Regions from separate parts of the Virgibacillus halodenitrificans genome, predicted to be linked through region 3. Evidence: predicted binding sites of a transcription regulator. Region 3 holds the regulator's gene; each other region holds the start of a gene.
What was found. Region 3 encodes LexA, which represses DNA repair genes until DNA is damaged. Its sites were predicted from a motif close to CGAACATATGTTCG; they were not measured.
Positions count from the first base shown of each region.

Region 1: a site for LexA is predicted at 1,192-1,205, ahead of uvrB (excinuclease ABC subunit UvrB). Genes of this name have one in related genera too.
Region 2: a site for LexA is predicted at 2,676-2,689, ahead of BME96_RS12035 (DNA polymerase IV). Genes of this name have one in related genera too.

Region 1 is NZ_CP017962.1:2,596,335-2,600,549, forward strand. It holds gene uvrB (excinuclease ABC subunit UvrB) at 1-1,122, opposite strand, end outside; gene BME96_RS13510 (multicopper oxidase domain-containing protein) at 1,350-2,399, opposite strand; gene BME96_RS13515 (PDZ domain-containing protein) at 2,731-3,903, opposite strand; gene BME96_RS13520 (S41 family peptidase) at 4,015-4,215, opposite strand, start outside.
Region 2 is NZ_CP017962.1:2,306,465-2,310,679, reverse strand. It holds partial or broken gene BME96_RS12045 (SDR family NAD(P)-dependent oxidoreductase) at 1-594, shown strand, start outside; gene BME96_RS12040 (peptidylprolyl isomerase) at 671-1,324, opposite strand; gene BME96_RS12035 (DNA polymerase IV) at 1,404-2,654, opposite strand; gene BME96_RS12030 (DUF4349 domain-containing protein) at 2,863-3,798, shown strand; gene dacB (D-alanyl-D-alanine carboxypeptidase/D-alanyl-D-alanine endopeptidase) at 3,840-4,215, shown strand, end outside.
Region 3 is NZ_CP017962.1:1,979,573-1,983,787, forward strand. It holds gene BME96_RS10400 (YneB family resolvase-like protein) at 81-719, opposite strand; gene lexA (transcriptional repressor LexA) at 1,016-1,639, shown strand; gene glnA (type I glutamate--ammonia ligase) at 1,889-3,226, opposite strand; gene BME96_RS10415 (MerR family transcriptional regulator) at 3,284-3,667, opposite strand; gene BME96_RS10420 (methionine gamma-lyase family protein) at 3,801-4,215, opposite strand, start outside.

The DNA of each region.
Region 1 (4,215 bases), 620 kb from region 3:
ATTATCGAGTGCAGATGGCAATCGAAATCCATGGTCTACAAGAACTTGTTTTCTCGCCCTGTCTCCATTATACATTCCACGGATTTGGGGGAGAGTAACATGGGATTCATCCACCACTACAAGAAAATCATCCGGGAAGAAGTCTAAAAGGGTATATGGTGTATCCCCTTCATTACGGAATGTTAAATGACGGGAATAGTTTTCAATACCTGAACAAAAACCCATTTCATTCATCATTTCAATATCATAATTTGTACGCTGTTCCAGACGCTGTGCTTCTAGTAATTTATTTTCCGAACGGAGTTCTTTCAGTCGTTCCTCCAACTCTTTTTCGATATTTATAATAGCTTTCTTAAGCTTTTCTTCACGTGTAACAAAGTGGGAAGCAGGAAAAATTGCAATATGCTCCCTGTCACCAATAATTTCGCCTGTCAATGCATCTACTTCACGAATACGGTCGATCTCGTCGCCGAAAAATTCAATTCGAATACAATGTTCTTCCCGTGAGGCTGGGATGACTTCTACTGAATCTCCACGCACACGAAAAGTACCACGTTGAAAGTTAATATCATTCCTTGCATATTGTATATCTACAAGATCACGTAAGAGTGCATCTCGATCCTTTTCCATTCCCATCCGTAGTGAAAGCACCTGGCTTTTATATTCTTCAGGGGAACCCAAACCGTATATGCAAGAAACACTTGCTACAATTAAAACATCATTTCTTTCAAATAATGAAGATGTAGCAGAATGTCGGAGTTTATCAATCTCGTCGTTTATACTCGCGTCTTTTTCTATAAAAGTATCAGTAGATGGTACGTAAGCTTCCGGTTGATAATAGTCATAATAGCTGACAAAATATTCAACCGCGTTATTTGGAAAAAACTCTTTAAATTCACTATATAACTGTCCAGCTAAAGTTTTATTATGCGCAATGACCAATGTTGGCCGATTTATTTCTTTTACCACGTTAGACATCGTGAACGTCTTCCCTGTTCCAGTTGCTCCAAGTAACGTCTGATGACGCTGACCAGCCAGAATTTTATCAACGATTTCCTGAATTGCTTTAGGCTGGTCGCCACGCGGTTCGTAGTTCGCTATTAATTCAAACGTATTATTCACTAGTCTTGCCCCCGATCTGAATCATCTATAAATAGTTTATCATACGTACAAATAATTTTAACATATTAACGAACAAATATTCGATAAAAATGCTTTAACCCTTCTCTTCTAAAGACATTATACCCTTATAAGCCTACTTAAAATCATACCAGTAATATTTCACCATAAAAAAACACCAGCCTTTTCGCCGATGTTTTCCTTGATAATATTAAATAAAGTAGAGCCTATTATTCACCTTTAGTTACTTTTATTAACCCAACTGCCCCCTTAGTAGCATGATTAAATTGATGTGTTACAAATGGATATTCTCCTTCTTCTTTTACAGTAAATTCTACAACTGCGCCTCCGCTTGCAGGTAGCATAACTGTCTGCATCCCCTTATAATGGTTGGCCGGGTTACCATCAATATAAACATCATCAAACATCGTCCCAACTACGTGAAAGCTACTAACTTCGTTTGGTCCAACGTTATTTATATAGATACGTACTTTATCTCCAGCATTTGCTAATAATGGTTCATCCTTCACCGCACTAACGGTTCCATTCGTATTTGGTTGCCCTTCATGTAATGCTTTTGTGGAAAATACAACTTGGGAAGGGACATCGTTTGTCATATCCTCAAGGTCGTTGTATTTATACCATTCGTTCTGAATAACAACATACTCTTTATCCACTTCGTTGTCAGTTGGATAACCGTCATTTGGTTTTACAATAATCACACCATGCATTCCATTTGCAATATGTTGGAGAACAGGTGCAGTACCACAATGATACATAAACACACCTGGATTAGATGCTTTGTAAGAAAACGTACCATCTTCATTTGGAGCTACATCAGCAAAGTTTTTATCCGGAGCAGTATGAACAGCGTGAAAATCCATACTATGAGGAATTGCTGGATCCTTATTTTCTAATGTAAAGTGAATGGTATCCCCTTCATTTACTACAACTAGCGGTCCAGGTGCCTCTCCGTTAAACGTCCAGGCCTTGTAATTATAATTTTTATCAATTTCAATATCAGTAATTTGCGCTGTCATCGTAACAAATACATCTTTTCCATCTCGTTCAAATTCCACAGGTACAGGTTCTTGATTTAATTCTTTGTGTGGAGCTATGATGTCCTGGAGATTTTCCGTAGCACTCGTTTGTTTCACAGAGCTCTTAAGCTCCTTAGACACTTCATGTTGAACTTCGTTTGTTCCATTACCACAAGCAGATAACATTAAAGCACTCACCATTAATACAGCAGTTAACGTATACTTAGTTTTTTTCAACATATTAATCACCTCTAGTTAAGATTGAAGATAACCTTAGGCCATCCAACATATATGTGTTAGTTATCTGCTCTGCGTGAATAACCCTATCTTCACTCTTAGTTTATGATTTATATACCTGCCCACCTGTGATTTGCATCACTTTTCTTTTGTGTGTATATGAACAATATATGTCTGACATAAAGACAGTAAATACTGTATAAATAGGATAAATACTACAAGTTCACGTAATTATTGTGAATATTTCACATAAGAAGAGAGTAAACAGGCTAAGTTGAAAATTAAAAAGGTAATTCCATGATCAATCATGGAATTACCTTTAGTAAGTAATAAGTTAATTACTTAATAGCCTCTTCTTTCTGTAAGGGTCTGCGGCAAATACCACACCTAATTCATGGTGGTCCCCTTCGTATAACGCGCCTTGTACAAAACGATTTTCTCCATTAAAATCTATGATTTCCAATTTAAAAAAGGCACCACTCTTTTGGAGTGAATAATAAAACTCTTCAATGCCACTGACTCTGAATCCATTCACTTTGGTTATAACTTCACCAGGTAAAATTTCAAGACGTTCCGCTGGAGTTTCAGGTATAATTGCTAATACTTTTAGCCCTGCCTTACTGCGTTGGAAGAAAGATGGAGATAACCGATCAGCAGTTCTGAATCTATAGTTGATTAACTCTCTTCCAAGGATTGATAAAACTACTGCTGCCAGAGAGAACCAAGATTGAAATACACTTCCAATAGCCAAGACTAGGATAAAAACTCCCAATAGGATAACTTGTTTAGCCAGACGTCGTGCTGCATTTGCAGGAGCATTACCTAAAACAGCTTGTTCAAATCCGATTAGTAAAGGAAAAAGCACTAGGCTATAAGTGGTTTCACCAATAGAAAAATATGGCCAATACGGTGCAAAAGGTGTAATTAATCCCGAGGGCACTAATGTAAAAAAAGGAATTATGCTTAACTTTTTTAAACGGTGGAGACCAATCCAACCACCTCTGGAACCTTTTATTAGCTCAGGATAGGATTCCTGCTTCCTCGTTTTCCATATCAAAGCCCCTTCTGCAATTAATCCTATTCCCAATAAAATAACGATAACACTAAAACTTATATCTGAAAATGGTTGAGTTCCCTTCCCTAGAAATGGGAGAAACAATAAAATCACATAGGTTAACCCAATGGTGTAACTAGGTGAAAGTAACGTAAATTTGCCAGTGATACTTAAAAGTATAATTACAATACTAATGATAAACATTACTTCGTAAGACAATACCATTCCTGTTCCTAAAAAGATCACAGAAAAAATCACACCAAGTAATAAAGAGAAAAACAATGTATTCTTCCATTCAGAAAAAACATCAAAGATTTTAATACCAAAATTTTTTCTTTCTTGTTTAATTCGCCTGTAACCTGCCAGTACCACTAGGAACAGACTCCAATACAGTAATGGTTGGAGAAACAGTTTAGCTAAACCTTTCCCTAGTTCAATTGCCCACAAGTTCATTGCTTCATCACCTTCTCTGTTAAACTATCTACTAGTATTATTCGATAGTTATCGACTTTTTCCCTGCAATTTTTGAGTTAAAAAGCCGCGGTTTCAGCCGCGGCTTTATGCTTATTTATATAAAGCTTTCAGTGCAGTATCTAACTGAACGTCGTCTTCTCCATTACGTATTTTCTCTACAATCTTTGTCTCCAGTAATCCAGCTGTTTTTTTATCAACTTCCCCAGTCACTTTTATATCGTTCTTCTGTTGGAATTTCTTCACAGCTTTAACTGTCTCTTTACTGAAATAGCCATCTTCTCTCCCCGGCTC
Region 2 (4,215 bases), 330 kb from region 3:
GTGCTACAGTCATTCTTAACGGTAGAAGGGAAGAAAAACTGCGTGAAGTTGCGAAGGAGATTGGGGGAAGGCTGCTTCATTATACCAGCAGATTTGACGAAAGAATCTGAAGTGAACACTTTAGTTGATGAATTACAAAAAAACACCGCTGGTGAATTAGATATTCTAGTGAATAATGCCGGTGGCGTAAATGCCATGGAGCCTATTGAAAAAATGTCCCTGCAACAATGGCAGCAAATGTTTGATTTAAACTTAACTACTCAATTTCTTACGACACGCGCATTCTTACCACTATTACGGAAAAGTGAGCATGGAAAAATAATTTCTGTCACTTCTGGAATGGTTAATTTCTTTATGAAGGGCATGGGTGCCTATTCTGCAAGTAAAGCAGCTGTTGAAGCGCTAATGAAAACAGTCGCTGAAGAAGAAAAAGATAATGGAATTCAAGTTAACCTATTTGACCCATTAAATGTTGTTTCCGAGGGGAATCCTAATGGGGAATATGAACCTGCAGAGATTGTAGATGTACTTGTTGATCTGGCAGGTGCAGATTCAGTACAACAACACGGTGAAATAGTAAAACCTGAAGTATAAGTTAATACTAAAATTTTCTGCCAAAACGCTAATGAGATTTTCCATGCGTTTTGGCAGTTTTCTTTTTGAAGCGTTATTAGTTCTTTTTGGGTTGAGGATAATTATATCCTTTCGTATCTACCTCTACCTTTTTCATTTTTTGCTCGTTTAATGGTTTGTCCGCTTCATTTCTTTCCGTATTAACAATTTTGTCGACCGTCTCCATGCCTTCATTAACTTTTCCGAACGCAGCATAGTCGCCATCCAAATGAGGTGACTCATTAACCATAATGAAAAACTGTGAGCCTGCGGAATCCGGATCTTGTGATCTCGCCATGGAGAGAGTTCCACGCTCATGCTTTAGGTTGTTATCGAATCCATTGGAATTAAACTCCCCATCGATGGAATAGCCTGGCCCTCCTGTTCCAATTCCTTCCGGGTCACCACCTTGAATCATAAATTCAGGTATTACTCTATGAAAAATGAGACCATCGTAGAAACCGTCCTGAATCAAAGAGATAAAATTAGCCACGGTTGTGGGGGCTTTTTCAGGATATAGCTCCGCTTTTATAGTTTCATCATTTTCCATTGTAATGGTAACAATAGGGTTTTCTTTCACATCATGAGGGTAGTCCGTTTTCTGGTCTGCTTTTTGTTCGTTTTCTTTGCTGGAATCTTCCTGTGTTCCACATCCACTCAAAATAATAGTGAATAAAATAACTACTATAAATAGCTTTGTAAATAATCTCAACTTTTCATCCTCCTGTTCATTTTTCTATTATAGCATGTAGCAACGACACTGGAGAATAGAAAGGAGAAGTATATAGTTATTATGCTCGATGTCCACCGATTTTCTTGCTGCGCTCCAAAGTAATTCCAGCTTCAGTATAGCTGCTGGCACGAAGAATAGCTGTCGCGCCATAATCTCGGCGAATGGCATCCATAACATAACCGATATCATTTTTCTGTGCACGATTTTCAAATAGATTAAGCTGTATCTCCCCTTTATTAAAAAGGTTACTCAATGTAACATACACATGTCTAATATTGCTATTTCCATCATAAAATTCTTGGAAGAGCTGAAGACAGATTTGATACACATCCATAGTTACATCCGTAGGGGTGTAGATGGACTTGGAGCGAGAGAAGCCACCACCTGTTTCCTTACCATAAGATATGCCCAATTGAACAGTTCTTCCTGTTTTCCCAGCTTCGCGGGCACGGCGGCAAACCTCTTCGCAAAGGTCGAGGATACAGACCGTTACTTCTTCTTTAGAATAATCTCTTAAAAGAGAGATACCATGCCCAAATCCTTTTTGTTCCGTTTTTATAAAATCCCCAAATACGGGGCTTAAATCAATGCCCCATGCATGCCAATATAGCTGCTCACCCATCACCCCAAAGCGCTTTTTTAAATGTTCCAAGTCAAAACGGGCAAGCTGTCCCAATGTAACAATTCCCATTCGATTGAGATTTCGCTTCATTCTGCTACCGATTCCCCATATGTCCTCTATGGGGGAGGGCCAAAGTTTTTCCTTTACTTGTTCATAGGTGCATTCAGCGATACCTACTTTCTTGGCATGCAGATCCATCACTGTTTTTGCAAGAAACTTATTATCCCCGATACCAATCGAAGCAGTAATTCCAAAGCAATCCAAGATGTCTTTTTTTATTTGTCTTGCTACCTCCCAACGATCTCCAAATAATCTATCAAGCCCGTTTACTGTTACCCAAACTTCATCTACGGAATATTGGTGGATTGCTTGTTTTGGTACGTATTGGTTGATCAGTTTGGTGATTTCCATGGATACGTTTAAATAATCTGCCATATGTGCTGGTACAATATGAATTTCAGGGTCATCGGGTAACTCAAAAAATCGACTCACATTACTAATACCATGTATTCTTTTTAACTCTGGTGAAGCAGCCAGAACAATACTGCCTGATCTGTTCGGATCACCAACTACCGCAAGCAACGTCTTCATGGGATCTAATCCAAGCTTCACCGCCTCAACACTTGCATAAAAGGAACGCATATCTATACATAGTACATCATTGCGAGGGTAAGAAGAATAATCCATTACGATAGTCACCACCAAATAGGAACGTTTGTTCTTATTATAGATAATCCATCCTATTTTATCAATGGGAATTTAAACCAGAATAGTAAAGTGAAAAATAGAAACACATAAATAATTAATTTTTTGAAATAAAACAATTTTAAAACTAAATCGTTTATACTTAAGATAACTATTATTTTTTACAAAGTTGAATGGAGGGATTAGCAAGATGTTAGATAAGCGATTAACACTTTGTCTTTTTGTTGCTATTATTTTAGTTATTCTATCCGGCTGTAGCAATGAAAGTGAAAATGGGAATAAACAGGCTGACAGCTACATGACTGAGGAAGCAGACAGGAAGATAACGGAAGAATCGAAGGAAGGAGAAGCGACAACGGAATCTACGGAAGATGCTAGCATAGAAAATAGTGAAAATAAAACAGAGCAACAAACTCCAAATGAACAAAACCCATCCACACGTAAAATTATTTATACTGCAAATTTAGAAATTGAAGTAAACAGTTACGAAAAAGCCCTTAAAAACATACAAAAAAAAGTAGAGGTCTACCAAGGATATATAGTTGAATCAACTATGTTTGAAGAAGAAGAAAATAAAGGGACAAGTGGTTTTATTACAGTCAGAGTTCCACAAGAAAAGTTTCGGGAATTTATTCAGCTCGTTGAAGATGGAAGTAAAAACGTGTTGTCAAGCTCTATATCCGGTCAGGATGTTACAGAGGAATACGTTGATTTGGAATCGAGACTGCGCTCCAAACAAGTGGTTGAAGAGCGATTGCTGTCATATATGAAAAAAGCTGAAAAAACAGAAGACTTATTGGCAATTTCCAAGGATTTAGCAAGTGTCCAGGAAGAAATTGACCAAATTAAAGGGCGCATGAAATACTTAGAAAATAAATCAGAATTAGCGACAATTACAATTCATATGACTGAAAATAATTTAACAATTTCAGGAGAAGACCTCAACACATGGGATAAAACAAAACAGCAATTATTAAAAAGCTTAAATTGGCTTCTCACAGCTGTTTCGGGCTTCATCATCTTTTTTGTCGGTAACTTGCCGATCATACTAGTTACAGTTAGCATAGCGGTAATTGTATTAATTGTCATTCGAAAGTTTAGCAAATCTAATAAAGATAATAGTTAATCATCTGTATGCTTAATATAATAAGAGAATAGAGGAATACAATGAAAGCAAAACTTGAAAAATTTATAGAAAATGAACCAGCTTTATTGGGAACACTTATTGGAATTAGTGTTCGTAACAGACAGAGCGGCGAGGTGATCTACGAACGACAAGGTGAAACGAGAATGCATCCCGCATCCAATATGAAATTATTAACTGCCGCTGTGTCCCTATCCGAATTAGGTGAGACGTATACATTTACTACGGAAGTAAAGACAAATGGGGAAATAATTGATTCTAAATTAGCGGGAAATCTTTATTTGGTAGGAAAAGGAGACCCAACGTTAGTCCCAGAAGACTTGGATCTGCTTGCCGAAGAACTCCGTTTGCAAGGCGTTAAAGAAATAACAGGTGATTTGGTTGCAGATGATAGATGGT
Region 3 (4,215 bases):
CCTGCTCGAGTGAATAGCAATATAAAAAGACAGGAACGATCGTTCCTGTCTTTTTATATTACGCTCCATAATACTTATATTCAAGTGTTTTGAAACTCCTTAAATCTTCGATGTACTGTCGCTTTAGAAACAGAATATCCTAAACCATTTAGCGTTGTTGCAATTTCTTCAAATGTGAGATTTTTTTCTCTTAATCTGATTACTTCTTCTATAGGAAAGGAAATTCTATCTCTTCCTGGAGCTTTGTCTTGACGTGATAAATTATTTTGAGGCTTATAACCTTCTTTAACAGCCTTCTTCATCCCTCGTTTTATCTTTGTATTATGAATGATACGTTGATATTCTTCTACGATACCGACAATTTGTAAAACCATAGAGTCTGATTCAGATAACTCCAGTTCTCCTTCATGTATAGCTGTAAAAATTGGTATGTCGAGCTTTTTCAAATGATGGAATAAAGCAATTTTCGTATTTCCTCGCCCAAGCCTTGTTTCATCCTGAATAAGTAGACAATCCGCTCTATTGGAAGTAAAATAATCAAGCATTTCATAGATACCGTCTCTATTAATTTCATATCCACTTATTTGTTCTTCTATACATGCAATAATAGTAAATCCATTTTGTCTTGCAAGTTTTTGTAGTTCTTCTTTTTGCCTGCTTAAAGAGGTCTCCTGTGTTGATTTATCTGTACTTACCCGACAATAAATAATAGCATTCATTTAATAAACTTCTCCTGCCCTTTACTTATATACTACTCAGCTTGTAACCATAGAATAATACAAGAAACCTAAGGTTAAAGCAAATGCCACCAGATAGAATACGTCTGTTTTTGTTAATTTTCCAAACATAGTAAAATCCACCTCCCGCAAATTTAGAACCTTTGTTCGCTTATCTAATATGAGTATCGCACGAACATATGATCTTGTCAAGTCATTTTTCGAACGAACGTTTGCTTTTTCTATTTCTCAATGATAAACTATTAATAGTTAAACTATATGTGCGAGGTGTTTGATAGATGACAAAACTTTCTAATAGACAGCAAATGATTTTGGATTTTATAAAGGAAGAAGTTACTAACAAGGGGTATCCACCTTCTGTCAGAGAAATAGCTGTTGCTGTGGGGCTTGCTTCCAGCTCAACCGTCCATGGCCATCTTGCCAGACTGGAAAGCAAAGGTTTTATTCGCCGGGATCCTACAAAGCCTAGAGCAATTGAGATACTTGATATTACAGGCGAAGAAAGTATCCCAAGAGAGGAAGCGAGATATGCTCCTGTTATTGGTAAGGTAACTGCTGGTCTTCCAATTACAGCAGTAGAAAATATTGAGGAGTTTGTGCCTCTTCCAAGTAATACAGCAGGTCCGGATGATCATCTGTTTGTTTTGGTAATTGAAGGAGAAAGTATGATTGAAGCCGGGATACTTGATGGAGACATGGTTATCGTTAAACAGCAAAACACCGCCCAGAACAGCGATATTGTCGTTGCTATGACAGAAGAAGATGAAGCAACGGTTAAACGCTTCTTTAAAGAAAGCGATCATATACGCTTACAACCTGAGAACGCTACAATGGAACCCTTACTGTACAAAAATGTAAGCATACTTGGAAAAGTTATTGGATTGTATCGCAATATACATTAATAGTGCTTCTGCATAACACGAAACTGAAATGTGTTATTCGTCACTGAACCATTTGTGTTCTGTATCCCTTACTTCCATGAGCTTATGTGAGAAAAAGCAAAAAGACAATGATCATGTAGGTTAACTGCTAAAGATCACTAGTGTAAGAAGTTAAGCAAAACGGTTGCTGACTAAAAACCTGAGCACAAAATTATATTCTGTCTCATAAAAAAACTGCCATTATGGCAGTTTTTTAGATTTTAATCAATCTTAATAGGTGCTTAAATATTGTTCTCTTTCCCAAGGATGTACCGTCGTACGGAACATATCCCATTCAATTTCTTTTGCTTCCATGAAATGTTCATATAAATGATCTCCAAGCGCTTGAACGATAACTTTATCCTGTTCCAATTCTTTCAAAGCACCCATCAGTGTCGACGGTAAATCCTTAATACCGTTTTCCTCACGTTCTGCTCTGGTCATTACATAAATGTTTCTGTCAACAGCTGCCGGTGGTGTTAATTTATTTTCCACACCATCAAGTCCAGCTGCTAATAATACCGCCATAGCCATGTAAGGATTAGCTGCAGGGTCGACACTGCGTACTTCAATCCGTGTACTTAGACCCCTAGAGTATGGGATACGAACCAACGGGCTTCTGTTCGCTGCAGACCACGCTACATAGGAAGGAGCCTCATATCCAGGAACAAGCCTCTTATATGAGTTCACCGTTGGATTAGTTACTGCTGTGAAGTTTGTTGCATGCTTCATGATACCGGCTGTAAATTGAAATGCTACATCACTTAGTTGCATGTCACCCTGTTTATCAAAAAACATATTTTCTCCATTTTTAAACAAGGACATGTTTACATGCATTCCAGAACCATTTACACCAAATAAAGGCTTCGGCATAAAAGTAGCATGTAGATTATGCTTTCTGGCAATTGTTTTTACTACTAGTTTAAATGTTTGTATATCATCGGCATGTTTAACCGCATCAGCATATTTAAAATCAATTTCGTGTTGGCCCGGAGCACCCTCATGATGAGAAGCTTCAATCTCAAAGCCCATTTCTTCTAATTCAAGAACAATGTCCCTACGGCAATTCTCTCCTAGATCAGTTGGCGCCAGGTCGAAGTACCCGCCCCGATCATTCAACTCTAAAGAAGGATCCCCTTTTTCATCTAATTTAAATAAAAAGAATTCCGGCTCTGTTCCAATATTAAATGCATCAAAACCTAGTTCTTCCATTTTCTTTAAATTACGCTTTAGATTATATCGAGGACAACCCTCAAATGGTGTTCCATCCGGATTGTAAATATCACAAATAAAGCGGGCTACTTTACCTTTATCAGATGTCCACGGAAATACTACAAATGAATCAAGATCTGGATATAAATACATATCTGATTCTTCAATGCGAACAAAACCTTCAATGGAAGACCCGTCAAACATCATCTTATTATCCAGTGCCTTTTCAAGTTGACTCAGTGGAATTTCTACATTCTTAATAATTCCAAGCATATCTGTAAATTGCAGACGAATAAATCGTACATTCTCTTCATCGATTTGCCTTAAAATTTCCTCTTTGGTAATTCGTTTTCCCATCATTTCTCCTCCTGATTTGAGTTGGATTTATATAAAGAGAGAACTACTCTCTTCTTCCTAATTCCTAAAAAATCTTGATAATTCTCCTTGTCTTAAGCTCGCTTTCCCATACCTTCCTGCTTCATTTAACTCATTTCGTAAAATACTTCGCAGTTCCTTATCCGAAAGCTCTGATTTACCTTGGGCTTTTGGCAAATCTTTTTCTTCTTCAAGTAATAATTTAATACCGGCAATGTTTAGACCTCGGTCAAGTAGTGATTTAATCTTTAGTAATTTATCCACATCATTAAACGAGAATAATCTTTGATTACCTGTAGTTCTTTCGGGATGAATCAGGTTATTTTCTTCATAATATCTTATCTGTCTTGCTGTTAACTCCGTTAGTTTAATAACTATCCCAATAGAGAATAAGGGCATGGATCGTCTCTCTTTATCATTCAATACATAACCCCCTTATGTAATTATGTAACTAATTATAGATTATGTGAGATTAACTGTCAAATTGATGTTAGGTTTCCTCACATAAAAGAATAAATTAAAAGGAAGAGATAGCTACTTCTCTTCCTTTTCCCTTTTATAAAGTTAAAAAACCTTTTATTTGGAGTTCTTTTACTGATTGGGTAAGAGCTATCTTTACATGAGCATAGGTTAAACCCCCCTGAACAAAAACAATATAAGGATACCGCAGTGGGCCATCTGCTGACAATTCAATACTTGAACCCTGAATAAACGTTCCGGCAGCCATAATAACTTGATCTTCGTATCCGGGCATCTCACTTGGATAAGGTTTCACAAATGAGTTGACAGGTGAACTTTCCTGAATAGCCTGACAAAAAGCTACCATTTCCTTCTCTTCTTGAAACGTTACAGATTGAATTAAGTCCGTACGAACTGCTTGATAATGTGGAGATGTTGTATAACCTGCTAATTCTAACAATCTGGAAGTGAAAACTGCGCCTTTTAAGGCTTCCCCGACAACATGAGGTGCC